DNA from 4 places in the Massilia sp. X63 genome. Region 1 is predicted to be linked to each of the others. Evidence: predicted binding sites of a transcription regulator. Region 1 holds the regulator's gene; each other region holds the start of a gene.
What was found. Region 1 encodes FNR, which switches genes on or off when oxygen is low (the NO sensors DNR and NnrR bind a similar motif). Its sites were predicted from a motif close to TTGATNNNNATCAA; they were not measured.

Region 1 (7,028 bases):
TTCCCGGTGGTGGAGACCAGTGTTCGACCATGAAACAGCTCAGCAGTTCAAACCTCATCCATAGCGAAGGAGGACAGCGCCTTCCCATTCCCCCATGTGCATGCACGCGAACGATCGGAATCCAGCCGCTTCCGCGTGCTGTCATGTCGTAAAAAAAGCCACACATCCGTCGTAGAAATAAGCGCAAAGTTTCCTGGCGGACTTTTGTATTCATGATACGCTGAGCAACTTCACAATTGATTCAGGATGTCATGATTGCCGGGATCCGAAGCACCGCATCCTGATCGTCGACGACAAGTCGATGCCGGCGGACTTCTCGAATGCGAGCCGGCCACGCTGCCCGGACCATGAAGATTCCATGCTTTACGCCGGCCGGCCGGATGCCCTGGCGCCGTCATCCAACTGATGAAACTTACTATGGTCCCTTGTTCCAGTACCGGTTTTACGATTATCACGTCGGCACGCCTTGCCCCGGACAGCGGCTACCTCGGCTACTTCTCGATTTACGCTGCCGGGGTGGACTGGACGGTCGACGCACCGACGTTTCGTGAACACAGGGTGAACTGGCAGCAGGCCCAATCGCTGTGCGATGCAATGGAGGGGGCGCATCGGAGGAGCCTGGCATGGCTGGAAGGGCAGGCAGGCCGGCCATGACGCCCGCTGCACGGCCCGGCGGGCGCTAGCGCTCAGGCCATCCGGTGCGGAAATGCGCGCGCCGGTACGCCGCCGGCGTGGTGTCCATGGTGCGCCGCATGGCGCGCGTGAGGGCGCTCTGTTCCGAGAACCCGGCGGCCAGCGCGATCTCGGCCAGCGGCCGGTCGGTGCCTGCCAGCCACTCGCAGGCGCGCCGCAGGCGGCAGCCGAGCAGCCAGTCGCCCGGGGTGCAGTCGTGTTCGAGGCGGAACAGGGCGTGCAGGCGGCTCACGCTCAGGCCGGCGGTACGCGCCATGCGCTCGGTGCTCCAGGGCAGGCCGGGTTCGGCCTCGATGCGCGCCAGCAGCGCGGCCAGGCGCGAAGCCGGCTGCGGCGCGCCGACGGTCAGGGTATCGAGCAGCAGCGGGGTCCAGCCGGCCAGTACCGGGGGCGCGGGCGGCTGGGCGGCGGCCAGGATGCCCATGAATTCGACCAGCTTGCGGGCGGCGGGGCCGATGGCGGTGAAGGGGCGCTCGAGCAGGCGCTGCCACGGACCTTGTTCGAGATTGGCCGCGCCGACATCGAGGATCAGGGACTGGTTGGCGCCGGCGCTGTATTGCGAGTGCCAGGCGCCCGGCGCGACCACGGCGCCGTGGAGTGGATCGAGCCGCCCCTGGCGGCCGGCGATCTCGAGCGCGACTTCGCCCTTGAGGGGCAGCACCAGCTGGGCATAGTCGTGGCGGTCGGCGAGCCGCGTCTGGCCGTAGCTGCGAACGTGCAGGTCGAGCAGGGGCGAGGCGGACATGCCGGCCGCGTCAGCCCATCGGGCTGCAGACCTCGGTGCCGGCTGCCAGGGCCTTGAGCCTGACTGGGTCGAGCAGGGTGACTTCGCGCTTGTCCACCTGCAGCCAGCCCTGCTTCTTGAAGCGCGACAGCAGGCGGCTGACGCTTTCGATGGTCAGGCCGAGGTAGTTGCCGATGTCTTCGCGCGACATGCGCAGCTGGAAGCTGCTCGGCGAGTAGCCGCGCGCCGCGTAGCGCGCCGACAGGTTGACCAGGAACACCGCGAAGCGCTGCTCGGCACGCATGTTGCCGAGAAGTAGCATCACGTTCTGTTCGCGCGTGATTTCCTGGCTCATGATGCGGTGGAAGTGGCGCAGCAGGGCCGGCACGTGGCCGAACAGCTCTTCCAGGCGCACGAACGGGATCTCGCACACCTCGCTGTCTTCCAGGGCCACGGCGTCGCAGTGGTGGGTGCCGCTGATGGCGTCCATGCCCAGCAGTTCGCCGGCCATCTGGAAGCCGGTGATCTGGGCTTCGCCGGCGGCGTTCACCTGGTAGGTCTTGAAGTGGCCGAAGCGCACCGCGTACAGGTTGCGGAAGGGCTCGCCCATGGCGTACAGGCGCTCGTCGCGCACGAGGCGGCGGCGGCGGCCGATGATCTGGTCGAGGCGGTTGATGTCCGCATCTTCGAGGCCCATCGGCAGGCACAGCTGGTGCATGCTGCAGGCGCTGCAGCTGGTCTTGAGGGCCTGGATGCTGATCGGCGCCTCGCCCGGAAGGGAGATGGGATGGCTCATTTCGGAAAAAGGCGGATTGCTGACGCAGCCATTATAGACGGCTGTTCGGCTTCTGGGCTTTCATTTTCCGGAGGGAAGAAGGTGGCCGGCCTGGCCGGCCACCTTCCAGCTGCCGGACGGCGCAGGCGCTTACAGGTGGTGCCGTTGCTCAGCCTTCATTTTGTAGTACGCCTCCCGGCCCTTGGCGCGCACGGTGGCGGCGATCTGCGCGGCCTCTCCGGCCGCCTGGTTGACCGAAGCAAAGGCGTCCGGATCGGCCTTGAACGACTCGACCGCCCGCTGGGACTCGGTCGTGCCGGCCAGGGCCAGGCCGAAGGTCGCGGACACCGCCAGTTCGGCCGCCAGGGTCTCGGCGCTCGGCGCGACCACCGCGGCGCCGGCCTTGGCGGCCTCGGACGCTTCCTGCTTCGCCTGCGGGGCCGCCAGGCTGCGCGCCAGCGCCATGTCGCCCGCCACCTGCTTCAGGAAGCCGACCGCGGCCTGGCTGCCGGACAAGTTGGCCAGGTCGCCCAGGCGCAGCAGGGCGGCGTTCTTAGCGTTGAACACCGCGCGGCCGCTGCGCTGGCTGCGCACGAAGTCGATCATTGGCTGGACCGCGATCGTGCTGCCGATGTAGCCGAGCGTGGCCACGATCTGCGGCAGGAACTCCTCGTGCCGTTCCGGCTCGTTGACCAGCCAGTCGAGCAGTAGCCTGGCGTCCTTCTCGGTATATTGCGAGGCCAGCTCGTAGGGCACCCCTTCGATCCAGTGCTGGGACACGAAGTCGCGCACGTCGCTTGGCGCCTGCAGGCCGCCGGCGCCGCAGGAGCAGCCGCCGGCAGGCATCACTTCCTTGCCGTCGATGCTGAGCGGGCCGGCCAGGTAGGCGGCCGACTCGGTGCCATTGACCACGTTGTGGTCGACGCCCACCGAGGGGTACATGACCGCGCGCGGGTCGTCGGTGCGATGCGGCAGGCCGCAGTTGTGGCCGTACTCGTGCACCCAGATCAGGCCTTCCTGGTTGGCGGTGAAGCGCACCGCCGCCACGTTCACCGTGGTGCTGCCGACCGGGGCGCAGCCGATGATGCTGTCGCCCGGGCCGCCGCACCAGCGGATCGCCTGCACGATCTTGACCCCGCTGCCCGCCGTCAGGAGGGCGGTGAGGTCGGCCGAGGTCTGGATGGTGCCCGGGACCGTGGCCGGCAGCACCCGCACCGCGCCGTTGCGGACGAACTGGACCGGGGTGGCGACGTCCGGCCCGGTGTCGTCGTTCTGGAGGATGGCGCCCATGTCGGCCAGGATCCGGTCGGCCTCGGCATCGCTCAGGGCCACGCTGCTGTGGCGGTGCACCGTGACCGACACCGTGCGATTGCCCGGGGGCGCCGCGTTCGGGTTGACGATCAGGTAGTCGACATACAGCGGGATGTCGGCGCCCCACGCAATGTCGACCCAGATGTCGACGCCGCCGGCGCGCGGGGCCACGTTATGCAGGGTGTAGCGGGCCGAGCCGATGAACTTGCCGGCCTCGGGGCCGCCGGGAGCGCCTTCGCCGATGGCCACGAAGACCTGCGAGCGGGTGCCGATCTGGTCCCAGTTGAGGCGCAGCACCCATTGGCCGCGCCGCAGGCCCCAGTCATGGCGGTAGGTGAAGCCGTTGCCGGACAGTGCGGGCGCGATGCTGGCTGCGCCGGCCTGCACCTGCGCTTCGGCTTCGGCGTAGGGCGCCTGGTAGGCCGAGGAGACGGCGGGATCGCCCGTCGTGCGCGGATGGTCGAGGCTGAGGGCGGCGTCCCGGTCGAGACGATCGTTTGGCGACATGCTGTTCTCCTTGTGGCTGTGATGGGTCAGGGAGTGACGACGAGGTAGTCGACGTAGAGCAGGATGTCGCTGCTCCATTCGACGTCCACCCAGATGTCGACGCCGCCGGCGCGCGGCGCGACGTTGTGGACCGTGTAGCGCGCCGAGCCGATGAACTTGCCGGCATCCGGTCCGCCGGCGGCGCCTTCGCCGATCGCCACCAGCACCCGCGAGCGCGGGCCGATGGCCGACCAGTTGAGCCGCAGCACCCACTGGCCGCGGCGCGCGCCCCAGTTGTGGCGGTAGGTGAAGCCGGTCCCGCTCAGTTCGGGTTCGGGGCCGGCTGCGGCAGGCTGGAACAGTTGCCGCACGGCGCCTCCGTCCACGTCCTGCCGGACTTCCGCGAACGCGGTCGGCACGGCCGAGGAAGCGAAGCGCATGTCCGCGCCGCCGGCGCCGGGCGCCAGCCGCGCGGCTGCCTGCTTGATCTGGTTGTTCGTCATGACCATTTCCTTTTCACATCGACGATCGATGGATGACCCGGCACGCAGCGCCGCAAGACGTGCCGGCCGGGCCGCCGGATAGCGGGCTGGATGGCATGCCTGATCGCAGGATCTGGCGCTGCCGGGCCCGAATCGTCAGCCAATATAGTCGAGTGTTTCGGGGGCCTAGGACCGATCTGACGGGTCATTAATATGGATCAGTGGCTTCCGGTTTTCTGGCAGAAAGAAAGATTTCGGAAGCTATAAAGCCTTTGCCTTTGCCTGGGCGCAGTCGTGCAGTTGTCGCCGCACTCCGGGGCCGGCCGGCGCCGGGGTGACGCATTGGCGCATCAATTCTGCTCGTCCAAACGTGCGGCCCCAGCCTGCATGCTAGATTCTGGTCACGCCGCCGCAGTAAAACCGCGCAGTACAACGAACAAAAGGGGCCCTGCATGTTCGGTTTGTCCGCCTTGGACCTGGCACGCCTGCAGTTCGCGTTCACCATGTCCTTTCACATCCTGTTTCCGGCGATTACGATTGGCATGGCCAGCTACCTGGCCGTGCTCGAACTGTGCTGGCTGCGCACCAGGCGCCAGGTCTACGTCGACCTCTACCACTACTGGCTGAAGATCTTCGCCGTCACCTTCGGCATGGGGGTGGTGTCAGGCATCGTGATGGCCTACCAGATCGGCACCAACTGGAGCTACCTGTCCGAGTTCGCCGGCAGCATCATGGGCCCGATCCTGTCCTACGAGGTGCTGACCGCCTTCTTCCTCGAGGCCGGCTTCCTGGGCGTGATGCTGTTCGGCTGGACCCGGGTCGGACCGGGCCTGCATTTCGCGGCCACCTGCGCGGTCGCGGTCGGCACGCTGATCTCGTCGACCTGGATCCTGGCCGCCAACAGCTGGATGCAGACCCCGCGCGGCTATGCCATCGAGGGCGGGCGCATGGTGCCGGCCGACTGGCTGGCGATCGTCTTCAACCCGTCCTTCCCGTACCGGCTGCTGCACATGGTGATCGCCGCCTATCTCACCACGGCGCTGATCGTCGGCGCCACCGGCGCCTGGCAGCTGCTCAAGCGACGCGACAACCCGGCGGTGCGCAAGATGCTGTCGATGGCGATGTGGATGATCCTGATCGTGGCCCCGATCCAGGCCCTGGTAGGCGACTTCCATGGCCTGAACACCCTCAAGCACCAGCCGGCCAAGCTGGCGGCGATGGAAGGGCACTGGCAGAACGAAGGCGAGCGGGCGATTCCGCTGCTGCTGTTCGGCATCCCCGACATGGACGAGGAAAGGACCAGGTTTGCAGTGGGCATCCCGCACCTGGGCAGCGTCATCCTCACCCACTCCTGGACCGGCCAGATCCCCGGACTCAAGGAATTTCCCCGCGAAGACCGGCCGAACTCGCTGATCGTGTTCTGGAGCTTCCGCCTGATGGTGGGCCTGGGCCTGCTCATGATCGCGCTGGGCGCCTGGGGCCTGTGGCTGCGCCGGGGCGGCCGCCTATGGACCAGGCGCCCCTTCCTGCGCTTCGCTCTGTGGATGGGACCGGCCGGCCTGGTCGCCATCCTGGCCGGCTGGACCACGACCGAGGTCGGGCGCCAGCCCTGGGTCGTGTACGGGGTGCTGCGCACCGCCGACGCAGTCTCGCCGCACGGCGCCGGTTCGCTGGCGCTCACCCTGGCGCTGTTCGTGGCGGCCTACGTCTTCGTGTTCGGCACCGGCACCGTGTACCTGCTGCGCATGATGCGCAAGGGGCCGCAGCGCTTCGAGCTGCACCGACCGGCCGAGGGCGGCCCCGGCGAGGAGCGCACGCCGATGCGGCCGCTGTCGGCGGCGGACGTGGCCAACGACGACGAGCCGGGGCCGGAAGGCGAGGGCAGTCATCCACACGACCAGGGTCACGATCACGACCGGCGGGGGAGCTAGCATGGGCATCGACACCACCGTCATCTGGGCGGTCATCATCTACTTCGCCGTCTTCATGTACGTGCTGCTGGACGGTTTCGACCTGGGCATCGGCCTGCTGTTTCCCTTCACGCCGAAGAAACGCGACCGCGACACCATGATGAACACGGTGGCGCCGGTCTGGGACGGCAACGAGACCTGGCTGGTGCTGGGCGGGGAGGGGCTGCTGGCGGCCTTCCCGGTGGCCTACTCGATCATCCTGTCGGGACTGTACCTGCCGCTGATCTTCATGCTGGTCGGCCTGGTGTTTCGCGGCGTGGCCTTCGAGTTCCGCTTCAAGGCCAGGGAGCACGAGCGCCACCTGTGGGACAAGGCTTTCATCGGCGGTTCGGTGGTGGCGTCCTTCTTCCAGGGCGTGGCGCTGGGCGCCTTCCTGGACGGCATTACGGTATCCGGGCGCAGCTATGCCGGCGGGCCGCTCGACTGGATCGCGCCCTTTCCGCTGTTGGCCGGTGTCGGCGTGATGATCGCCTACACCCTGCTGGGCGCCACCTGGCTGGTGATGAAGACCGAGGGCGAACTGCACGCCCGCATGGTGCAGGTGGCGCGTCCCCTGGCCCTGATGCTGCTCGCCGCCATCGTCATCG
Region 2 (7,028 bases), on a different contig from region 1:
GACGAGCGCCTGCAGCTGCGCATGAACCAGTTCTACGACAAGGTCGAGATGGCGTTCAAGCAGGCCTTGCGGGTCGCCGTCACCCAGGGCCATGGCGCGGAGACCGACGTCGCGGCGCGCGCCAGCCTGCTGGTGAGCTACGTGACCGGGCGCTGGCACCGCTTCGCCAAGAGCGGCTTCAGGCACAATCCGGCCGAGGGCTCGGCGCTGCAGCTGTCGCTGCTGCTGGCGGCATAAGGAAGCTTACGAGCACCATGGACACCCAGGAAGTCTTCGCGCTGTTGGACGACGCCGGCGCACCCGGAGCAGCCCGCTCGCGCCTGTACAGCCGCCATGCGGGCACGCTGCGCTGCGATGGCGCCAGCGACTGGCCGCAACTGCTGCGCGACATGCAGGAGGCCCTGGGGCGCGGCCTGTATGCGGTGCCGCTGCTGAGCTATGAACTGGGGGCGCACCTGCAGGGCATACCGGCCCACCCGGTGGCGGGCGCGCTGGCGCAGGTGCTGCTGTTCGAGCAGTGCGAGCGCCTGGAAGCGGCCCAGGTCGAGGCCTGGATCGCCACCCGCACAGCGAGCGGCGCGCCGGCGGGCGTGGCCGGCATCACGCCGAACGTCGACGAAGCCGCGTTCACCGACGCCATCGATCGCATCCGCGCCTACATCGCCGCCGGCGACACCTACCAGGTCAACTACACCTACCGCCTGCGCTTCGAGGCCTACGGCCCGCTGGTGGCGCTGTATGCGCGGCTGCGCGCGCGCCAGCGCGTGCCCTACGGCGCGCTGGTGGCGCTGCCCGACGGCAGCGCGCTGCTGTCCTTCTCGCCCGAACTGTTCGTGCGCCACGATGCGGGCCTCCTGACCGCGCGGCCGATGAAGGGCACGGCGCCGGCCAGCGGCGACGACGCCGTCGACGACGAACGCGCGCAGGCGCTCGCGGCGGACACCAAGAACCGCGCCGAGAACCTGATGATCGTCGACCTGCTGCGCAACGACCTGGGAAGAGTGGCAAGCACCGGCAGCGTCGAGGTGCCGGCGCTGTTCGAGGTGCGCCGCTACGGCGCCGTGCTGCAGATGACCTCCACGGTACAGGCGCGCCTGCGCGCGGATGCGGATCTGGAACAGGTGTTCGCCGCGCTCTACCCCTGCGGCTCGATCACCGGCGCGCCGAAGCGCCGCAGCATGGAGATCATCCACGAACTCGAACCGAGCGCGCGCGGCATCTATACCGGCGCGATCGGCTGGTTCGATCCGCCGCAGGCGGGCAGCGGCACCCCCTTCGGCGCGGGTTTTGGAGATTTCTGCCTGTCGGTCCCGATCCGCACGCTGGCGCTGGGCCCCGCGCAAGGCGGCACCCGCCAGGGAGAACTGGGCGTCGGCGCCGGCATCGTGTACGACAGCGACGCCGCCTCGGAATTCGCCGAATGCCGGCTCAAGGCGCGCTTCCTCACCGGCCTGCCCAACGAGTGCGAGATCTTCGAGACCCTGCGCGCAAGCTGGGACGACGGCTGTCGCCACATCGAGCAGCACCTCGACCGCCTGGCCGCGTCCTGCCGCTATTTTGGGCACCCGTTCGACGTCGGCGCCGCGCGCGCGGCCCTGAACGAGGCCTGCCTGGCCCTGCCTCCCGGACAGCTGCACCGGTTGCGCCTGTCGGTGCGGCACGACGGCGAACTGGCGCTGCAGGCGGCGCCGCTGGCCCCCCTGGGCGAACCGGTGCTGTTGCTGCTGGAGAGCGAGACGACGCAGTCCGGCGACCTGTTCCTGCGCCACAAGACGAGCGTGCGCAGCCGCTACGACGCGGCCTGGCGCGCCGCCGAGGCGCTGGGCGCCTTCGACGCCCTGTTCTTCAACGAGCGCGGGGAACTGACCGAAGGGGGACGCTGCAATGTGTTTGTGCGCTTCGGCACCGAGTGGTTCACGCCGCCGCTCTCCAGCGGCCTGCTGCCGGGCGTGATGCGCGGCATCCTGCTGCAGGCGCCGGCCTGGAACGCGAGCGAACGCGTGATCACGCGGGAGATGCTGGCAGCGGCAGACGACATCGTCGTCTGCAATGCGCTGCGCGGTCCATTGCGGGCGGTCCTGCTGGCCGACCCGCAAGAGGACTAACGGCGCTTAGAAGCGGTAGCCGACGCCGACGCCGAACAGCACCGGATCCACCTTCACGCTACTGGCTTTCGCGCCGCCCACCATCACGTCGCTGCGGATGTTCACTTTCTTCACGTCGAGGTTGAGCGACCAGCGCGCGTCGAGCCGGAAATCCACGCCGGCCTGCAGCGCCATGCCCCAGCTGCCGCTCTCGAGGTCGCCCGCGCCATTCAGGAGCTTCACGTGCGAGAGGCGGGTGTAGTTGACGCCCACGCCCAGGTAGGGATTGAGCATCGACTGCGGTGCGAAGTGGTACTGGGCGCTCAGGGTCGGCGGCAGGTGGCGGAAGCTGCCGATACGGGCGCCGTCCAGGGTGACGTCGTGCTTCTGCGGATAGGTCAGGATCAGTTCCGCCGCCAGGTTCGGCGTGAAGAAATAGGAGATGTCGATTTCGGGGATGGTCTTGCTGCTGACGTGGATGCGGTCCGCCGCGCCCACGCCGGCCAGCGGCGCCGACTCGTTGGCCGGGTCGATGTGGACGGCGCGCGCGCGCACCATCCAGTTGGTTTCCTGCGCCAGGGCCTGGCTGCCGGCGAGTGCAAGGGTAACTGCCAGCACATGCTGCAACATCGTTTTCATTTTTCTTACCTTTCGTCATGTCATCATTGACGAAGCTAAGAATATTGATGCAGCGCAAAAAAATCGTTGATCTGGATCAAATAACCACAATGCTGGAAAGGTTATTCGATCCGGGGGCTCACATGGCGAGCGCCTGCTCGATCTTGCCGACCAGGGCCGGATCTTCCGGCGTCACCTTGCTCGGGAAATGCTCGATGACCTTGCCGTCGCGGCCGATCAGGTACTTGGTGAAGTTCCACTTCGGCGCCTGGCCGGTGGCCTTGGTGAGTGCGGCATGCAGCGGGTTGGCTTCCGGGCCGGTGACCACGCTCTTGGCGAACATCGGGAACTTGACGCCGTAGGTGTTGAAGCAGAAGTCGGCGATCTCCTTCGCATTGCCCGGTTCCTGCTTGCCGAAGTCGTTCGACGGGAAGCCCAGCACCACCAGGCCGCGGCCACCGTACTTCGCGTACAGCTTCTCCAGTCCTTCGTACTGCTTGGTGAAGCCGCAGTAGCTGGCCGTGTTCACCACCAGCACCACCTTGCCGGCGTACTGGCACAGGTCCTGCGGCGCGTCGTCCTGCAGGCGCTTGAAGTTCTGCTTGAGGAGGGCCGGGCAGCTGGCGGGCATGCGCGCAGCCGCCGGTGCGCCGGCTGCGGCCGCGGTCTGTGCGGCGGCCGGAAGGGCTGTACTCGCTGCGGCAAGGGAGACGAACAGCAGGGCGGTGGTCTTGAACATGGCGGGGAATTCCCTCGGGTTGGAATGCCACGATTGTAACGCAGCCACCCGGGTAAACATCGCCGCCGCGCCGCGCCGGGCCTGCGTCAGCCGTTCATTAGCCATTCAGGCTGCGGTGCTCGATCTTGATGCAGTGGTTCATGACCACGTCGAGGCCGGCGGCGCGCGCGAGGTCGGCGGCGGCCTGGTTCTCGATGTCGAGCTGCATCCACAGGCAGCCGGCGCGCACGGCGATCGCATCGCGCGCGATCGGCGGAATATCGTCGGATTTGCGGAAGCAGTCGACGATGTCGATCGACTGGCCGCTGCCGGCCAGGGCATCGGCCGCTTCCTGCAGCGTGGCGTAGACCTGCTCGCCCAGGATGGTCTCGCCGGCGTAGCTCGGGTTGACCGGCACGATACGGTAGCCGTGTTCCTGCAAGTAAGCGGCCACTTCGTGGCTGGCCCGGTCGGGCTTGTTCGAGAGGCCGACGATGGCGATGGTCTTGCTGTCGCTGAGGATCTGGGCAATGCTTCTCATGGTAGGTTCATTGGTTGAGGGGTCGACCGCTAGCTTATCAGGTTTGCATCGCCCGGCGCGCCTGCGCTGGCGCTGGAAGCGCAAACGTGGAAAGATGCGGGCTCGTTCCCGATCGAGTCCTCCATGCGCCGCATTGTCCTGTCCTGCCTCACCCTCCTCGCCCTGTCCCTGCCCGTCCATGCGGCCGAACCGCTCGCCGCGGTGGAGCGCGCCATCGTCCCGGTGGCCGCCTGGGGCGGCACCCCGGCCGACCCGGCCAAGGCGCGCCGCCACCACATCAGCCAGATCACCCTGCACCACCAGGGCGAGCCGTTCAAGCCGGGCACCGACCCGCAGGCCTACCTGCGCCGCCTGCAGTCGTGGTCGCGCGCCAGCAAGGGCTGGCTCGACATCCCCTACCACTACGTCATCGACCTCGACGGCCGTATCTACGAAGCGCGCAACATCGATTACGCGGGCGACACCAACACCGAGTACGACCCGAGCGGCCACGCCCTGATCGAGGTGGTCGGCAATTTCGAGGAAGTGGAACCGAACCAGCAGCAGCTGGACGCCGTGGTCGACCTGATGGCGCTGCTGGCGGCGAAGTACCGGGTCTCGCTGGACGATATCAAGAGCCACCGCGACCACTCGGACAAGACCGTGTGCCCGGGCGCGAACCTGTACCGCTACGTGAAGGAAGACTGGTTCCGCCACAAGGTGGCGCTGCGGCTGGCGGGGGAACAGGCCGCGAAACGCTGAAGCAGTCTTGCTTTCGTAGGGTGGGCGGCTATGCCGCCCACGCGTTCAAATCACAGTTGCGCACTGCGATCATGGTTCGATCCACATACGCTTGTTGAACGCGTGGGCAGAAAGCTGCCCACCCTACAGCGTACAGATTCAAATCCGGCGGGCAGTAAAGCTGCGGCCCCCCTGCTTGAACTGCAGGCCCGGTCCCTCGAAGCTGATCTCGGCATCGACATCGCGCGCGAAGAAATGGGTCTCGCTCAGCGGGAAGATCTCGACCTGGCGCTGGCCGGTTGGCTGCACGACATAACGGCTGCCTTCGCGGCGGACTTCCAGCACCATCCCCGGCTGCATCTCGTAGCGGCCGACGTGGGCGTCAAAGGCGGCATCGGCAATCCTGGCCACGATCCGCGGCGGCGGCGCCTCGCCGCTGCGCGCATGCGCCAGCACCCGGCCGTCCTGGTGGTAGATCACGCCCGTCACCTTGCCGGCGCTATCACGCTGGAACACGAACCAGTCGGCCGTATCGGGCACGAAGAATTCGTTGGCCGACATCGCCTTCAGCACCAAGGGTCCGCGGCCCGGGCGCTGCAAGGAGAGGAACTCGCCGTCGCGGCGGAACACGCGCTGGCTGTCCTTGTCCAGGGTGTACACGCCCGCCACCGCATCCAGGCCGGCCGCGTCCAGCGCCACCTCCCTGAATTCCGGGAGCGGCTTGCCGATGGCGACGGCGGCCGCCCGGCGCGCCACGACGTCCGGCACCACCATGCCGGCGTCGCCGTTGGTCAGCACCGCCACGTAGACGCCCTTGGCAGGCAGGCGCAGGCCATACGAGCGAAAGCCGCGGGTCGAACCGCTATGGCCGATGGCCGGCTCGCCCTGGACCAGGCTCATCTCCCAGCCGTAACCGTAGTGGCTGTCCTTGCCGTCCTTCAGGCGATAGGAGGTGAAGGCGCGCTGCCAGGTGGCCGGCTTGAGCAGCTTCTTGCCGACGGCCGCATCCCATTTCGCCAGGTCGTCCACGGTCGACACCAGTTCGCCGGCGGCATAGGACTGGTTCTTGCCGAGCGGCCGGGCCGGACCAAACCCTTTTTCGAGCGGGGAATGGCCGGCGGCGCTCGGCCACCCGCTGCGCGCGTGGCCTTCGTAGGCGGTGTGTTCCATCCCGAGGGGCACGAAGATGCGCTGTTCCAGGAACTGGTGATAAGGCAGGCCGGAGGCCTTCTCGATGATGGCCCCGAGCAGGTAGTAGCCCGAATTGTTGTAGCGCCAGGTGCTGCCCGGCTCGAACTGCAGCGGGTCGTTCTTGAACGAGTCGATCTGGGCCGCCACCGTGATGTCCTGCGGCGCCCGCTGCGGGAAGCCCGGCTTGCCGGTATAGCTGACGATGCCCGAGGTGTGGGTCAGCAAGTGTTCGATGGTGATCTTCTTGCCCTGGGTCGGGTAGTCGGGCAGGTACCTGGTGATCTCGTCGTCGACCGACAGCTTGCCTTCGTCCGCCAACAGCAGGATGGCGGTGGCGGTGAACTGCTTGGTCATCGAACCGATGCGCATGGCCATCTCGGGCGCCATTTTCACGCCGCGGGTAGCATCGGCCATGCCATAGGCGCGGCGCAGGACGGTCTGGCCATCCTTGACGACCAGGACGACGCCGCCCGGCGCCTCGGCAGGGAAATAGGGAGCGACGGTGGCGTGCAGGCGGAAGGACAGGTCCTCGAGGGCGCGTTTGCTCAGCGGCTTGTCCTGCCTGGCGTCGGCAGCGAAGGCGGCCTGCGGCGTCCACAGGAGCAGCGCGGCGCAGATGGCGGTACGGATGAACATGGTCGGCATTCCTTTTTGTTTTGGCGTGCCGTGACTGTACGTACGGGGTCTGGCCGGCCGCAATCGAGCGCCGATCAGCGGTCGTTCGGATGGGTCGAGTGGTGGCTATCCGGGGGCGAACGGGACCGCCCCGGCAGGGCTCACGGCAGGCGGGCGGCGAGGAACAGCCAGATCACGGTCATCACGAGGATGCCGGTAATGGTCACGCAGGTACCGGTGAAGAACAGGGCCGACAGCATGGTAGCGGACAGCACGCGCTCGAACAGGAAGCCGAGCGCGAAGTCGAAGGTGGCCAGCACCGACCAGCGCCGCATGTAGACCGGTAAATAACGGCTCATGCGCCGGTTGTGCTCGCGCGCGGCATGGCGCTCGTACAAATTGCGCGCCCTGCTCACGTCGCGGAACAGCCAGTCGAAAAAGAGGAAGCGGTACAGGGTCTGGCCGAAGCGGTCATCCGCCGGCAGGGTTTGCTGCTGTTCGCGATGGTCTGGAGGGCTTGCCATGGTCGGCTCGAGCTGTC
Region 3 (7,028 bases), on a different contig from region 1:
CGGTCGAACGCACGCGCGGCGCCGCGGCGCCGGCCTGAGGATCCATGAAGCTGCGGGCGCTGGTCGCGCTGATGGTGCTGGCGCACACGGCCTTCGCCGGCGGGCGCGTGGCCCTGACCCTGTCCGCCATCCGGCTCGGTGCGACGTCGCTGCAGGTGGGCCTGGTGGTCAGCCTGCTGGCGCTGGTGCCGATGCTGCTGTCCGTGCATGCGGGGCGCTGGACCGACCGGCGCGGCACGCTGCGGCCGACGCTGCTCGCGCTGCTGTTGCTGGAAGCGGGGTTGCTGCTGGCCCTGCTGCCTTCGCTCGGCATGCTGGGCGCGAGCGCGGTGCTGCTGGGCAGCGGCTTCATGCTGGTGCACGTGGCCCTCCACAATGCGGTGGCGGCAGGCTGCGCGCCCGCCCTGCACCCGCGCGCCTACGCGCTGCTGGCGCTCGGGAATTCCACCTCCACCATCGCCGGCCCGGTCATCGCCGGCTTCCTGCTCGACCTGGCGGGGGCCGCCTGGACCTTCCTCGCCCTGGCCACCTTGCCCTTGCTGGCGCTGTGCGCGCTGGCCCGCGCGGCCGGCGGCATGGCGCAGCCGCACGCGCCAGGGCGGGCGCAGGGCAGGGCGCGCGTCATCGACCTGCTGCGCCACCCGCCGCTGCGCGCGGTGCTGCTCGTCAGCGCGCTGCTGTCGATGGGCTGGGACCTGTTCGCCTTCATGATGCCGGTGCACGGCAACGCCATCGGGCTGCCGGCATCGCGCATCGGCCTGGCGATGGGCGCCTTCGGGGCCGGGACCTTCGTGGTGCGCCTGTTCACGCCCGCGCTGGCGCGCCGGTGGTCGGCGTGGCAGGTGCTGGGCGGCGCGCTTACGGTGGCGGCCGCGGTCTACCTGGGCTTTCCGCTGGTGCGCAGCCTGCCGCTGCTGCTGGCCGCGGCCTTCGTCCTCGGCCTGGCGCTCGGCTGCGCGCTGCCGACCATCATGAGCGCCATCGGGCAGGCCGCGCCGCCCGGCCGCGGCGGCGAGGCGATCGGCATCCGCTCGATGCTGGCCAACGCGAGCCAGACGCTGTTGCCGGTCACGGTTGGAGCGATCGGTTCGGCAGGCGGGACGCAGGTGGTGTTCTGGATCGTGGGCGGCATGCTTGCCGTGGGCGCGCTATGCGCGCAGCTGCAGCCGCCGAAATGAAGCAGGCCGGCCTGCCCGGGCAGGCCGGCGCCTGGTTCAGCCGCCGTTCCGGCGCGCCAGCCTGTCCCTGACCATGAACGCCAGGGTCAGGATGCAGGCGAACACCGGTGGCCCCCAGTCGTAGATCCGCAGCGGGCGCGAGCCCATCGTGGTGGAAAACGCCATGACCACGAGGGTCCAGGCCAGTGCCGTCGCGATGACCGCGACGAAGTCCTTCGTGCTTGCTGTGTTGTTCATGCATGCATCCTTCCAGTATGTACAGGGCGGTCTATCTGGACCAGGGGAAGGCCGGCTGCGCTTTCACGCGCAGCAGCCCGGCGTAGCTCTTGCCGTAGGCGAGAATCAGCAGGCCGCACAGCAGCAGCTCCTGCGTGCCGGTAAACAGCTGGCGCGGATGGGGCGAGACGAACAGGTTCAGGTAGACGATCTGGAAGGCGATGCCGGCCATGACCGCCAACGCCAGCGGCGCCAGGATATTGAACAGCAGCATCGATCCCAGCACGATTTCCAGGTACTTGATGAAGGGGTAGAAACCGATGTTGTTCATCTCGGCGAGGTAGGGGCCGACCGCGCCCGCCTTGCTGAAGTCCGGGATCACGCCGAACACGGCGTAGTTGATGCCGGATTTCAGGAAGTGGATCGCATAATAGAAGCGCAGCCACATCACCAGGTATTTCCATGGGCCTTTTTCGGCGTCGATCACATTGTCTCCTTGTTGTGTGTTTCAAAGTGGAAAAGGCAATGTAGATGGCGGGATTGGGCGGAGCAATCGCCATTCCTGCAATCCTGATATGCAGGTTCCGCTTGTGCGCCGTGGCGCCGGAGGCGTAAGCTGACGCCCATGGATCCCACCATGCCCCTGAGCACGCAGATGAGCGCCATGCTGCTCGACGCACCCGGCCGGCCGCTGCGCCCGGCGACGCTGCCGGTGCCGCAGCCGCAGGGGCGCGACATCCTGATCCAGGTGACGGCCTGCGCCGTATGCCGCACCGACCTGCACATCGTCGACGGCGAGCTGGCGCCGCATCTGCAGCCCCTGATTCCCGGCCATGAAATCGTCGGCCGGGTGGTGGGAGGCGGGCCGCAGGCGGGACGCTTCCGGCCGGGCCAGCGGGTCGGCGTGCCCTGGCTCGGCGGCAGTTGCGGCAGCTGTTCCTACTGCAGGGCGGGACGCGAGAATCTGTGCGAGCGCGCCGTGTTCACCGGTTACGACCGCCATGGCGGCTTCGCCGACTACACGCTGGCCGACGAGCGCTACTGCTTTGCGCTGCCGGACGCCTACGACGATCCGCATGCCGCCCCGCTGCTGTGCGCAGGCCTGATCGGCTACCGCGCCTATGCCATGACCGCCGGCGCGCAGCGGCTCGGGCTGTACGGCTTCGGCGCGGCCGCCCACCTGATCGCCCAGCTGGCGCTGCACCAGGGGCGCGAGGTGCTTGCCTTCACCCGTGCCGGCGACCTGCGCTCGCAGGCGTTCGCGCGGGCGCTCGGCGCCAGCTGGGCCGGTAGCGCCGGCCAGGCGCCGCCGGCCCCGCTGGACGCGGCGATCCTGTTCGCTCCCGCAGGGGAGCTGGTGCCGCAGGCGCTGGCGGCCAGCCGCAAGGGCGGGATCGTGGTCTGCGCCGGCATCCACATGAGCGACATCCCGTCCTTTCCCTATGCGCTGCTGTGGGGCGAGCGCTGCCTGCGTTCGGTGGCGAACCTGACGCGGGCCGACGGCGAGGAGTTCTTGCGCCAAGTCAATCACGGCGAGGTGGCCACCGCGGTGAGCTGCTACCCGCTGGCGGCCGCCAACACGGCCCTGGACGACCTGCGCCACGGACGCATCGACGGCGCGGCGGTGCTGGTGCCCGCGGCGGCGGCCGGCGCACCCTAGGACGCCATGTTGTCGGGCCGATCAGCAGGTTTTTGATCTGGGTCAAAGATTTTGCCGATCCAGGAGAACAGACTGGTTCCGCTTCGCTCGAATCTCGATGAGCCGAAGCAGCGGTCGCGCGCGTGGGGAGCGTGCGTCCATAGCGCGAAGGCATCCCAGCACCTGACCATCACCTTCCGGAGGTCGCCATGTACCAGCGTATCCTGTTGCCCACCGACGGGTCGGAGGCGTCCCGGCGCGCCTTCCTGGCCGGAATCGACTTTGCCAGGAGCGTCGGGGCCGAGGTGGTCGCCATGACCGCCACGCCCGAATTCCATACGTTTACCACCGACAGCGCGCAACTGGAGGAGACCCCGGCGCAGCATGCCGAAGCGGGCAGGGCGCGCGCCGAGCGCCTGCTCGGCGAGGTGCTGGCCGCCGCGCGCGACGCCGGCGTGCCCTGCACCGGCGTGCAGGCGGTGTCCGACGAGCCCTACGAGGCCATCATCGCGACCGCACGCGAACGCATGTGCGATCTGATCGTGATGGCCTCGCACGGCCGCAAGGGCCTCAAGGCGTTGCTGCTGGGCAGCGAAACCCAGAAGGTCCTGGTCCACAGCGCCATCCCGGTGCTGGTGCACCGCTAGCAAGCCAAAGGAGACAAGCATGTACCAACGCATCCTGGTGCCGACCGACGGTTCGCCCGTTTCCGAAGCGGCCGTCGATGCCGCCATCGACTTCGCCCGGGCGCGCGGCAGCGCCATCGTCGCGCTGGGCGTGGCCGTACCCGAGCCCAGCTTCCAGTCGCTCGAGGGCGCGGTGGCCTACGATCCCGGCCTGCAGGTCGAGCTGCTGCTGGAACACGCGAAAAACCATGTCGACGCGATCGCGGCGCGCGCCCGGAAGGCCGGCGTTCCCTGCACCGAGCTCACCAGCAGCGCGCTCGATCCGGCCGAGGCGATCGTCGAGACGGCAAGGGCGCAGCATTGCGACCTGATCGTCATGGGCTCGCACGGGCGGCGCGGCCTGAGCCGCCTGCTGGCCGGCAGCGTGACCCAGGCCGTGCTGGCGAACGCGCCGGTGCCGGTGATGGTGCTGCGGCCGGCCGGCAACGCAGCGGCAACGCAGGCCCGGACAGCGGCCGCTCCCGGCGGCGCCTGAACGGCGGCCGGGTGCGCCGAGGAATCGCGCCAGTGCGGCAGAGCCGGCCAGCAGCCGAAGATTCCGACGGGAAAACGGCATTCACTGATACCAAGGGCGGCAGTGCTGCGTCCACGCCAAGCCCAGCGGACATTCCTGAAGCTGGGGGCTGGCGTCTTCTGCGCAGCCTGTTCGCCGCGGCTACCGCCAGGCTCGACCCCACGGAGGAACGCGAATTCGCTCAGGCGCTCGACCGTAGGCTGGACGCCACGCTGCCCGCCTTCGGCCCCGCATTCGGCATCGGCGTGCTGCTGTTCGGCGCCTGGGATTACTGGATCGCGCCGCAGCTGGCCGCCAGTGCCATGCTCCTGCGCCTGGCGCTGGTCCTGCTCGGCGCCGTCGGCTACCTGCGCTGGCGCGGACGGATCCCGGTTGCCTGGCGCTGCGGCCTGGTCTATGTCACCCATGCCGCGGCAATGATCCTCAGTGCCGGGCTGCTTCCCGACGGTCTGGTGCTGGCGCTGCCGGCGATTACCGGCATCATGTTCCCGCTGGCCCTGGTCGAGCCGCGCCTGGGCCGCCTGGCTGCCATGGCGGTGCCGCCGGCCCTGCTGTTCCTGGTACTCGGCGCGACGGTGCTGCCCGGAAAGGTGTTCGCTAGTAGCGTACTGGTGTATGCCGCGATGCTCGGCCTGGTGGCGGCGGTGGCGTTGTTCCAGGGACATCTGTTGCGCAAGGAATTCCTGGCCGAGCGCGCCCTGACCTATACGGTGCGCCACGACAGCCTGTGCGGCGTGCTGGCGCGCGGCTACCTGCTCGAACTGGCCACCCACGACATCGCGCTCGCCCGGCGCTATGGCCATCCGCTGGCGATCGGCATGGTCGACATCGATTATTTCAAGCGCGTCAACGACACCTGGGGCCACGCGGTCGGCGATGCGCTGCTGCGCGCCGTCAGCGAGGCGTGCTCTGGCGCACTGCGCGCCAGCGACTACTTCGGCCGGATCGGCGGCGAGGAGTTTGTCTGTGTCATGCCCGAGACCGACGAGACCGAGGCCCTGGCCTGCGCCGAGCGCATGCGCCTGGCCGTGGCCGCGCTGCGCCTCGAGACGCCGCAGGCGGTGGTGCGCTGCACGATCAGCATCGGCGTCGTCCAGCTCGACGCAAGCCATGCGGACATTGCGGCGCTGCTCGCCGCCGCCGACACGGCCTTATACTTTGCCAAATCAAAGGGGCGCGACCGCGTCGAGCTGGCACGCTGCGCGCCTGATCCTGTCAGGAGGGAAAGCGGATGAAGATCGAGCCAGGGGCTGTCGGGCCCGAAGGCCTGGACAGCGCCGAGGCGGCGCGCCGCCTGGCGCGCGACGGGCCGAACCTCTTGCCCGACACCGGGCGCCGGCGCTGGCGCCGGATGGCCGCCGAGGCGGCGCGCGAACCGATGTACCTGCTGCTGGTGGGCGCCGCACTCCTCTACCTGATGCTGGGCGATCCGCTCGAGGGCGCGTTCCTTCTCGGCATGGTGGTCCTGATGCTATGCATGACGCTGTACCAGGAAGGGCGCACCGAGCGCGCGCTGCAGGCGCTGCGCGAGCTGGGGTCGCCCACCGCGCTGGTGTGGCGCGACGGCCGCGCCCAGCGCCTCCCGGCCAGCGGACTGGTCGAGGGCGACCTGGTCGAACTGGGCGAAGGCGACCGGGTGCCGGCCGACGGCCTGCTGCTGGCGGCGGCCGGGCTGCAGGTGGACGAGTCGCTGCTGACCGGCGAGTCGGTGCCGGTCAGCAAGCTCGCCGCGCAGCAGGACGGGGCCAGCCCGGCGCGTGCGCAGGCGCCCGGCGGCGCCGACCTGCCGTGGGTCTACTCGGGCACCCTGGTGGTGCAGGGGCATGGCCTGGCGCGAGTCAGCGCCACCGGGCCGCGCAGCGAGATCGGCCGCATCGGCGCCGCGCTCGGCCGCATCGCCCCGCCGCAGGGCCGCCTGCAGCGCGAGACGCGCGCGCTGGCGCGGCGCCTCGCGATCCTGGGCGTGGTCGTCAGCGCCTTGCTGGTGCTGCTGCTGGTATGGCGCGGCGGTGCGCCGCTGCAAGCACTGCTGGCCGGCATCGCACTGTCGATGTCGATGCTGCCGGAAGAATTCCCGGTCATCCTCACCGTGTTTCCCGCCATCGGCGCCTGGCGCCTGGCGCGCAGCCGGGTGCTGACCCGGCGCCTGGCGGCGATCGAGATCCTGGGCTCGACCTCGGTGCTGTGCGTCGACAAGACCGGCACCCTGACCGAGAACCGGATGGCGGTGGCGCAATTGTGGCGCGCCGGTGCGGTCCACCAGGCCGCATCCGGCGCGCCGATGGCGCCGGCGCACCAGGAAGTGCTGGAGTGCGCCCTGCGCGCCAGCCGCGCTCTCGGCACCGATCCGATGGAGGCGGCGTTCTGGCGCCTGGCCGGCGAGGCCTTGCCGGAGGCCGGTGCGCCGCCGCCGGGCTGGACCCTGGCGCACGAGTACGGGCTCAGTGCCCAGCGCCCGGCCCTGGTGCAGGTCTGGGATCGCGGCGGCGCCGGCCTGCTGGTGGCCGCCAAGGGCGCACCCGAGACGGTGGTCGCGATGTGCGGGCCGGACGCGCCCGGCGCCGCAGGGGCGCTGGGGGCCGCGGCGCGGATGGCGGCTGCCGGACTGCGCGTGCTGGCGGTGGCGCGGGCGCGGGCGCCGGGCGGTCCGCAGGCGTGGCCGGCCGATCCCGCCGCGTTCGGCTTCGAGCTGCTCGGCCTGGCCGCACTGGCCGACCCGCTGCGCCCGGACATCCCGGCGGCGGTGGCGGCCTGCCGGGCGGCCGGCCTGCGGGTGGTGATGATCACCGGCGACC
Region 4 (7,028 bases), on a different contig from region 1:
TCCGAGACGAAGAAGACGGTGCGCGAGGTGGGGGAGGAGGAAGTCGTGGTTTCTGCGGTCATGGTGTCGGGATGCTCGGTCGTGACAAAGTTGCAGCAAGGTTTGCCGGTCACGCGGTAGAATGCTCGGCAACGGGTCTGCATTGTGCTGCACGACGGCCAGAATAACAAGAACAGGCCGTTGCCCAGGACACGATGTAAAAGCAGCCACAAGGTTTCTATCATCAAGTAAGGGTGTTTTACCATGACTAACCTGTCTGAAGCAGCATTGAAGGAGCCTGGCCAGGCCGCACGGGATCTGGCGAACAACGCGGCGCGTACCTACGTCGCGTCGTTCGAGAACCTGCGCATGACCGACGTCGAGTCGGTGGGCGGCAAGAACGCCTCGCTCGGCGAGATGATCTCGCAGCTGGCCGAGGCCGGCGTGCGGGTGCCGGGCGGCTTCGCCACCACGGCCGACGCCTTCCGCGACTTCCTCGAGCACAGCGATGGTGGCCCATCGCTGGCCCAGCGCATCGCCACGCGCCTGGAAGGGCTCGATATCGACGACGTGCGCGCGCTGGCGAGCGCGGGCGCCGAGATCCGCCAATGGATCGTCGACACCCCGTTCCAGCCGCGCCTGGAGCAGGAAATCCGCGCCTTCTACGAGCGCCTGGTGGCCGATTCCGATACCGAAGTCTCGTTCGCCGTGCGTTCCTCGGCCACCGCCGAAGACTTGCCGGACGCGTCCTTCGCGGGCCAGCAGGAGACCTTCCTGAACGTGGTCGGCATCGACAACGTGCTGGAAGCCATGAAGCACGTGTTCGCCTCCCTCTACAACGACCGCGCGATCTCCTACCGCGTGCACAAGGGCTTCACCCACGCCGAAGTGGCGCTGTCGGCCGGCGTGCAGCGCATGGTGCGTTCCGACACCGGCGCGGCCGGCGTGATGTTCACCATCGATACCGAATCGGGCTTCAAGGACGTGGTGTTCGTCACCTCGAGCTACGGCCTGGGCGAGACCGTGGTGCAAGGCGCGGTCAATCCGGACGAGTTCTACGTGCACAAGCCGATGCTCGCGCAGGGCAAGCTGCCGGTGATTCGCCGTAACATCGGCTCCAAGCTGATCAAGATGGAGTTCACCGAGGAAGCCAAGGCCGGCCGCTCGGTGCGCACCGTCGACGTGCCGATCGAGATGCGCAACCGCTATTCGCTGAGCGACGCCGAAGTGGTCGAGCTGGCCAAGTACGCCGTGATCATCGAGAACCACTACGGCCGTCCGATGGACATCGAGTGGGGCAAGGACGGCCGCGACGGCAAGCTGTACATCCTGCAGGCGCGTCCGGAAACCGTGAAGTCGCAGCAGAAGGCCACCGACGCCCAGCAGCGCTTCAGCCTGAAGGGCACCGGCACCGTGCTCACATCGGGGCGCGCGATCGGCCAGAAGATCGGCGCCGGTCCGGTGCGCGTGATCCACGACCCGAGCGAGATGGAACGCGTGCAGCCGGGCGACGTCCTGGTGGCCGACATGACCGACCCGAACTGGGAACCGGTCATGAAGCGCGCCTCGGCCATCGTCACCAACCGCGGCGGCCGTACCTGCCACGCGGCGATCATCGCGCGCGAGCTGGGCGTGCCGGCGGTGGTGGGCTGCGGCGACGCCACCGACGCGCTGAAGGACGGCACCTTTGTGACCGTCTCGTGCGCCGAGGGCGACGAAGGCAAGATCTACGACGGCCTGCTGGAAACCGAGATCACCGAAGTCTCGCGCGGCGAGCTGCCGCCGATCCCGACCAAGATCATGCTCAACGTCGGCAACCCGCAGCTGGCCTTCGACTTCCAGTCGGTGCCGAACAACGGCGTCGGCCTGGCGCGTCTCGAGTTCATCATCAACAACAACATCGGCGTGCACCCGAAGGCCATCCTCGAGTACCCGAACATCGATGCCGACCTGAAGAAGGCGGTGGAGTCGGTGGCCCGCGGCCACGCCTCGCCGCGCGCCTTCTACGTCGACAAGCTGGCCGAAGGCGTGGCCACCATCGCCGCGGCCTTCTGGCCGAAACCGGTGATCGTGCGCCTGTCCGACTTCAAGTCGAACGAGTACAAGAAGCTGATCGGCGGTTCGCGCTACGAGCCGGACGAAGAGAACCCGATGCTGGGCTTCCGCGGCGCCGCGCGCTACCTGGCCGAGGACTTTGCCGAGTCCTTCGAGATGGAATGCCTGGCCATGAAGCGCGTGCGCGAGGAGATGGGCCTGACCAACGTCGAGCTGATGATCCCGTTCGTGCGCACCCTGGGCCAGGCTGAGAAGGTCATCGAGCTGCTGGCCAAGTACGGCCTGAAGCGCGGTGAAAACGGCCTGCGCGTCATCATGATGTGCGAAGTGCCGTCCAACGCCATCCTGGCCGAGCAGTTCCTGCAGTACTTCGACGGCTTCTCGATCGGCTCGAACGACCTGACCCAGCTGACCCTGGGCCTGGACCGCGACTCCGGCATGGAGCTGCTGGCCAAGGACTTCGACGAGCGCGACCCGGCCGTGAAAGCCATGCTGTCGCTGGCGATCAAGGCCTGCCGCGCGCAGGGCAAGTACATCGGCATCTGCGGCCAGGGTCCGTCGGACAACCCGGACTTCGCGCAGTGGCTGGTGGGCGAGGGCATCGAATCGATGTCGCTGAACCCGGACTCGGTGATCGAGACCTGGCAGAAGCTGGCCGCCGGCTGAGCCCACAAGCACAGTGAACCAAAAGCCTGCTCGTCGAAAGACAAGCAGGCTTTTTTCTGGGCGCTGTTAGCAAATATTTGCGCACTGTAACTTGATTTAGGTCAAGGATTTAAAGCCTTGCACCCGGCTACTATCATATTGGCGAGCTCTACATTTTGCGTTCGCTTAACAATAAGGTAGGAAAATGCGGATACAGTTTCTTGGCGGTACTGGAACGGTCACGGGCTCGAAATACCTGCTCAGGACCGAGCACTCCAGCATCCTGGTCGATTGCGGACTCTTCCAGGGATACAAGCAGCTTCGACTGCGTAACTGGGCCGGCTTGCCCTTCGATCCCGCCAAACTCGATGCCGTCGTGCTGACCCATGCGCATCTCGACCACAGCGGCTACCTGCCCCTGCTCGTCAAGGACGGCTTCAAGGGGAAGATTTATTGCAGCGAGGCGACCTATGACCTGTGCCGGATCCTGCTGCCCGACAGCGGACACCTGCAGGAAGAGGATGCTGCCGCCGCCAACCGGCATGGCTATAGCCGGCATCACCCGGCCATGCCGCTGTACACCGAAGAAGATGCGCGCGTGGCGCTCAGGCAGTTCGTCACCGTCGGTTTCGGCAGCCATGTCGCGGTCGCGCCGGGACTGAGCGCGCACTTCAGCCGCGCCGGCCATATCCTGGGCGCGGCGATCGTCGCGCTCGACGACGGCAGCCGCAGGATCACCTTCTCCGGCGACCTGGGCCGCGCCAACGACGCCATCATGGTGGCGCCGGCGCCGCTCGCGCCGACCGACTACCTGGTGGTCGAGTCCACCTACGGCAACCGCGTGCACGACCCCGCCGATCCGCTGGTGCCGCTGGCGCGGACCATCCGCGAGACCGCCGCGCGCGGGGGCGTGATGATCATTCCCGCCTTCGCCGTGGGCCGGGCCCAGGGGCTCATGTACGCCATGCACCAGCTGAAGGCCGCCGGCGCCATCCCGGCCCTGCTGCCGGTGTTCCTGGACAGCCCGATGGCCAGGGATGCCACCGCCATCTATCGCAAGCACCGCGCGGACCACCGCCTGAGCGTGGCCGAGTGCCAGGCCATGTGCCATGCCGCCACCATCATCAACACCGTCGAGGAGTCGAAGCAGCTCGACGCCAGGAACACGCCGAAGGTGATCATCTCCGCGAGCGGCATGGCCACCGGCGGGCGGGTGCTGCACCACCTGAAGGCCTTCGCCGACGATCCCCGCAACACCATCCTGTTCGCCGGCTTCCAGGCCGGCGGCACCCGTGGCGCGGCGCTGATCGACGGCGCCGGGGAGATTCGCATCCATGGCCAGCAGGTGCGCGTGCGCGCCCAGGTGGCGCACGTCGACAACCTGTCGGCGCACGCGGACAGCAACGAGATCCTGGACTGGATGTCGGGCCTGGCCACGGCGCCGCGCCGCACCTTCATCACCCACGGCGAGCCGGCCGCCTCGGAGGCCCTGCGGCTCAGGATCAAGCACCAGCTGGGCTGGGATTGCCTGGTGCCCGAACACCTGCAGGAGGTGGCGCTGTGAGGAACGACGCACCGCTCGACGGCAGCTTCTGCGTGACGGCGCAGCGCCTCGGCATCGACAGCGGCGACGCTGCGGTCCTGTACCTCGATACGCGCCATGCCGCGTGCACGATGGCCGGGTTTTCAGCCGGGGCCCGGGTCCAGATCAGTGCGCAGGGGCGCTCGACCACTGCGCGCCTCAACCTGGTCGATGGCGGCATCCTGGCGCCGGGCGCGGCGGGTCTGTCCGAGCTGGCCTGGCGCCGGCTCGGCGCGCCCGCCGGCTGTGAACTGCGGGTGCAGCCGGCGCCGCCGGCACGCTCGTTTTCATTGGTGCGGTCCAAGATCTATGGGCAGGACCTGAGCGTGGACGCGGCCAGCGCCATCGTCGGCGAGATCGCCGCCGGCCTGTATTCCGAGATCGAGATCGCGGCCTTCGTCACCGCCTGCGCGAGCAGGCGCCTGGAGGTCGACGAAGTCTTCGCGCTGACCGGCGCCATGGTGGAGGCAGGCACGCGGCTCGAGTGGCCGGTGACGCCGGTGGTCGACAAGCACTGCGTCGGCGGCCTGCCGGGCAACCGTACCACGCCGCTGGTGGTGTCGATCGTGGCGGCCTGCGGCCTGACGATTCCGAAGACCTCGTCGCGCGCGATCACCTCGCCGGCCGGCACCGCCGACGTGATGGAAACGCTGGCGCCGGTGGCCCTCGATACCGCGCAGATGCGCCGGGTGGTCGAGCAGGAGGGCGGGTGCATCGTCTGGGGCGGCGCGGTCGACCTGAGCCCTGCCGACGACATCCTGATCCGCGTCTCGCGGCCGCTGGATTTCGACGGCGAGGCCACCATGGTGGCCTCGGTGCTCTCGAAGAAGATCGCCGCCGGCGCCACCCACGTCCTGATCGACATCCCGGTCGGCCCGAGCGCGAAGGTGCGCTCGCTGGCCGACGCCGAATCCCTGACGCGCCTGTTCCTGGCGGTCGGCGGCGCCTATGGGCTGCACGTGCGGACCGTGATCAGCGACGGCCGCCAGCCGGTCGGACGCGGTATCGGGCCGGCCCTGGAGGCGCTCGATGCGCTGGCCGTGCTGCGCAACGACGCCGACGCGCCGCAGGATTTGCGCGGACGCGCGCTGGCGCTGGCCGGCCAGCTCCTCGAGCTCGGCGGCAAGGCCGATGCGGGCGCGGGCCTGGCAATGGCGAGCGCCACCCTGGCGAGCGGCGCGGCCTGGCGCAAGTTCCAGGCGATCTGCGCGGCCCAGGGCGGCATGCGGGCGCCGCAAGCCGGCGCCTGCCGCTTCGAGGTGCTGGCGGCGCGCAGCGGGCGCGTAGCCACGGTCGACAACCGCCAGCTGGCAAGGGTCGCCAAGCTGGCCGGCGCGCCGCGCGATCCGGGCGCCGGCGTGCTGTTCCGGGCGCCGCTCGAGCGGATCGTCAGCACCGGCGAAGTGCTCTATACGATTGTCGCGCAATCGTCCGCGGCCCTGGCGCGCGCGATCGCGCATGCGTCCGCGCATCCGGACATCGTCGGGATCGTGGAAGCATGAAGCCGATCCTGTTTGCCTTGCCCGGCAACGAAGCCATGGGCGCCGAACTGTGCCGCCTGCGCGGCTGGGAAGCGGGCGACTGGGAAGTGCGCTCGTTCCCGGACGGGGAAACCCACATCCGCTACCTGAGCGAGGTGGCCGGACGCGAGGTGATCCTGGTGTGCAGCCTGGATCGCCCGAACGCCCGGGTGGTGCCGCTCTACCTGGCCGCCGGCGTCGCGCGCGAACTCGGCGCGCGCCGGATCGGCCTGGTCGTACCCTACCTGGCCTACATGCGCCAGGACGCGCGCTTCCACAGCGGAGAAGGCGTCACGGCGCGGCACTTTGCCGGCCTGCTGGGACGGGCCGGCGACTGGCTGGTCACGGTCGATCCGCACCTGCACCGCATCCATCGCCTGGACGAGATCTACGGCATCCCCTCGCGCGTGGTGGCGGCCGCCCCGGCGATCGCGGCCTGGGTCGTGGAGCACGTCGGGCAGCCGCTCCTGATCGGTCCGGACGAGGAGAGCGAGCAATGGGTCGCGCAAGTGGCCGCCGCGGCCGACTGCCCCTACACGGTGCTGCGCAAAGTGCGGCGCGGCGACCGCGACGTGTCGGTCTCGGCCCCCGAGCTGGCCGGCTGGCGCGAGCGTACGCCGGTGCTGGTCGACGATATCGCCTCCACCGCGCGCACCCTGATCGCGGCGGTGGGGCGCCTGCGCGAGGCCGGCATGCCGCCCCCGGTCTGCGTCGCCGTGCATCCGCTGTTCGTCGGCGAGGCCTATGCCGAGCTGCTGGCCGCCGGCGTCGCCGAGGTGGCCTGCACCGACACCATTGCCCACCGCTGCAGCCGGATCGGGATGGCCGCCGCCATCGGGGACGCGGCCGATGCACTGTCGGCCTGCTGCGACGGCGTCGGCATCTGATGGCAGCGTCCGTGTTCAGCGCCGCGACGCTCACGGCGATCGCGGTCGCCGCCGGCTGCGGCATGCTGATCGGCATCGACCGCGAACGGCGCAAAGGCAGCGGCCCGGCGCGCGGCTTCGCCGGCCTGCGCAGCTTCACGCTGGTGTCGGTGCTCGGCGCCCTGGCGCAGGCGCTGGGCGGCTTCCTGGTGCTGGCCGCGGCTGGCCTGGTGGCCGCGCTCGCGGCGCTCGCCTACTGGCGCGACCGCTCCGGCGACCCGGGCATCACCACCGAACTGGCCCTGTTCCTGAGCTTCCTGATCGGCGTGGCCGCCATCGACAACCTGGCTTTTTCCGCGGGCGCCGCCGTCGTGCTGGCCT

Region 2: AB3347_RS08065 (OmpW family protein) is a predicted target of FNR. The motif match lies at 2,790-2,803, and genes of this name have one in related genera.
Region 3: AB3347_RS11160 (universal stress protein) is a predicted target of FNR. The motif match lies at 3,087-3,100, and genes of this name have one in related genera.
Region 4: AB3347_RS24540 (MBL fold metallo-hydrolase RNA specificity domain-containing protein) is a predicted target of FNR. The motif match lies at 2,792-2,805, and genes of this name have one in related genera.

Annotation. Positions count from the first base shown of each region.
Region 1 covers NZ_JBFTEF010000030.1:39-7,066, forward strand. The annotation lists partial or broken gene AB3347_RS25585 (hypothetical protein) at 1-214, opposite strand, end outside; gene AB3347_RS25590 (AraC family transcriptional regulator) at 680-1,438, opposite strand; gene fnr (fumarate/nitrate reduction transcriptional regulator Fnr) at 1,449-2,213, opposite strand; gene AB3347_RS25600 (hypothetical protein) at 2,343-4,010, opposite strand; gene AB3347_RS25605 (hypothetical protein) at 4,037-4,492, opposite strand; gene AB3347_RS25610 (cytochrome ubiquinol oxidase subunit I) at 4,924-6,402, shown strand; gene cydB (cytochrome d ubiquinol oxidase subunit II) at 6,404-7,028, shown strand, end outside.
Region 2 covers NZ_JBFTEF010000003.1:218,163-225,190, reverse strand. The annotation lists gene slmA (nucleoid occlusion factor SlmA) at 1-237, shown strand, start outside; gene pabB (aminodeoxychorismate synthase component I) at 255-2,105, shown strand; gene AB3347_RS08065 (OmpW family protein) at 2,112-2,723, opposite strand; gene AB3347_RS08060 (glutathione peroxidase) at 2,842-3,441, opposite strand; gene AB3347_RS08055 (CoA-binding protein) at 3,539-3,961, opposite strand; gene AB3347_RS08050 (peptidoglycan recognition family protein) at 4,085-4,702, shown strand; gene AB3347_RS08045 (serine hydrolase) at 4,841-6,508, opposite strand; gene AB3347_RS08040 (hypothetical protein) at 6,649-7,011, opposite strand.
Region 3 covers NZ_JBFTEF010000004.1:401,492-408,519, reverse strand. The annotation lists gene nadC (carboxylating nicotinate-nucleotide diphosphorylase) at 1-38, shown strand, start outside; gene AB3347_RS11180 (MFS transporter) at 45-1,178, shown strand; gene AB3347_RS11175 (hypothetical protein) at 1,215-1,415, opposite strand; gene AB3347_RS11170 (hypothetical protein) at 1,447-1,881, opposite strand; gene AB3347_RS11165 (zinc-dependent alcohol dehydrogenase family protein) at 2,032-3,054, shown strand; gene AB3347_RS11160 (universal stress protein) at 3,243-3,680, shown strand; gene AB3347_RS11155 (universal stress protein) at 3,700-4,194, shown strand; gene AB3347_RS11150 (GGDEF domain-containing protein) at 4,227-5,468, shown strand; gene AB3347_RS11145 (cation-translocating P-type ATPase) at 5,465-7,028, shown strand, end outside.
Region 4 covers NZ_JBFTEF010000022.1:1,436-8,463, forward strand. The annotation lists gene AB3347_RS24530 (pyruvate, water dikinase regulatory protein) at 1-62, opposite strand, end outside; gene ppsA (phosphoenolpyruvate synthase) at 244-2,700, shown strand; gene AB3347_RS24540 (MBL fold metallo-hydrolase RNA specificity domain-containing protein) at 2,885-4,243, shown strand; gene AB3347_RS24545 (thymidine phosphorylase family protein) at 4,240-5,763, shown strand; gene AB3347_RS24550 (ribose-phosphate diphosphokinase) at 5,760-6,668, shown strand; gene AB3347_RS24555 (MgtC/SapB family protein) at 6,668-7,028, shown strand, end outside.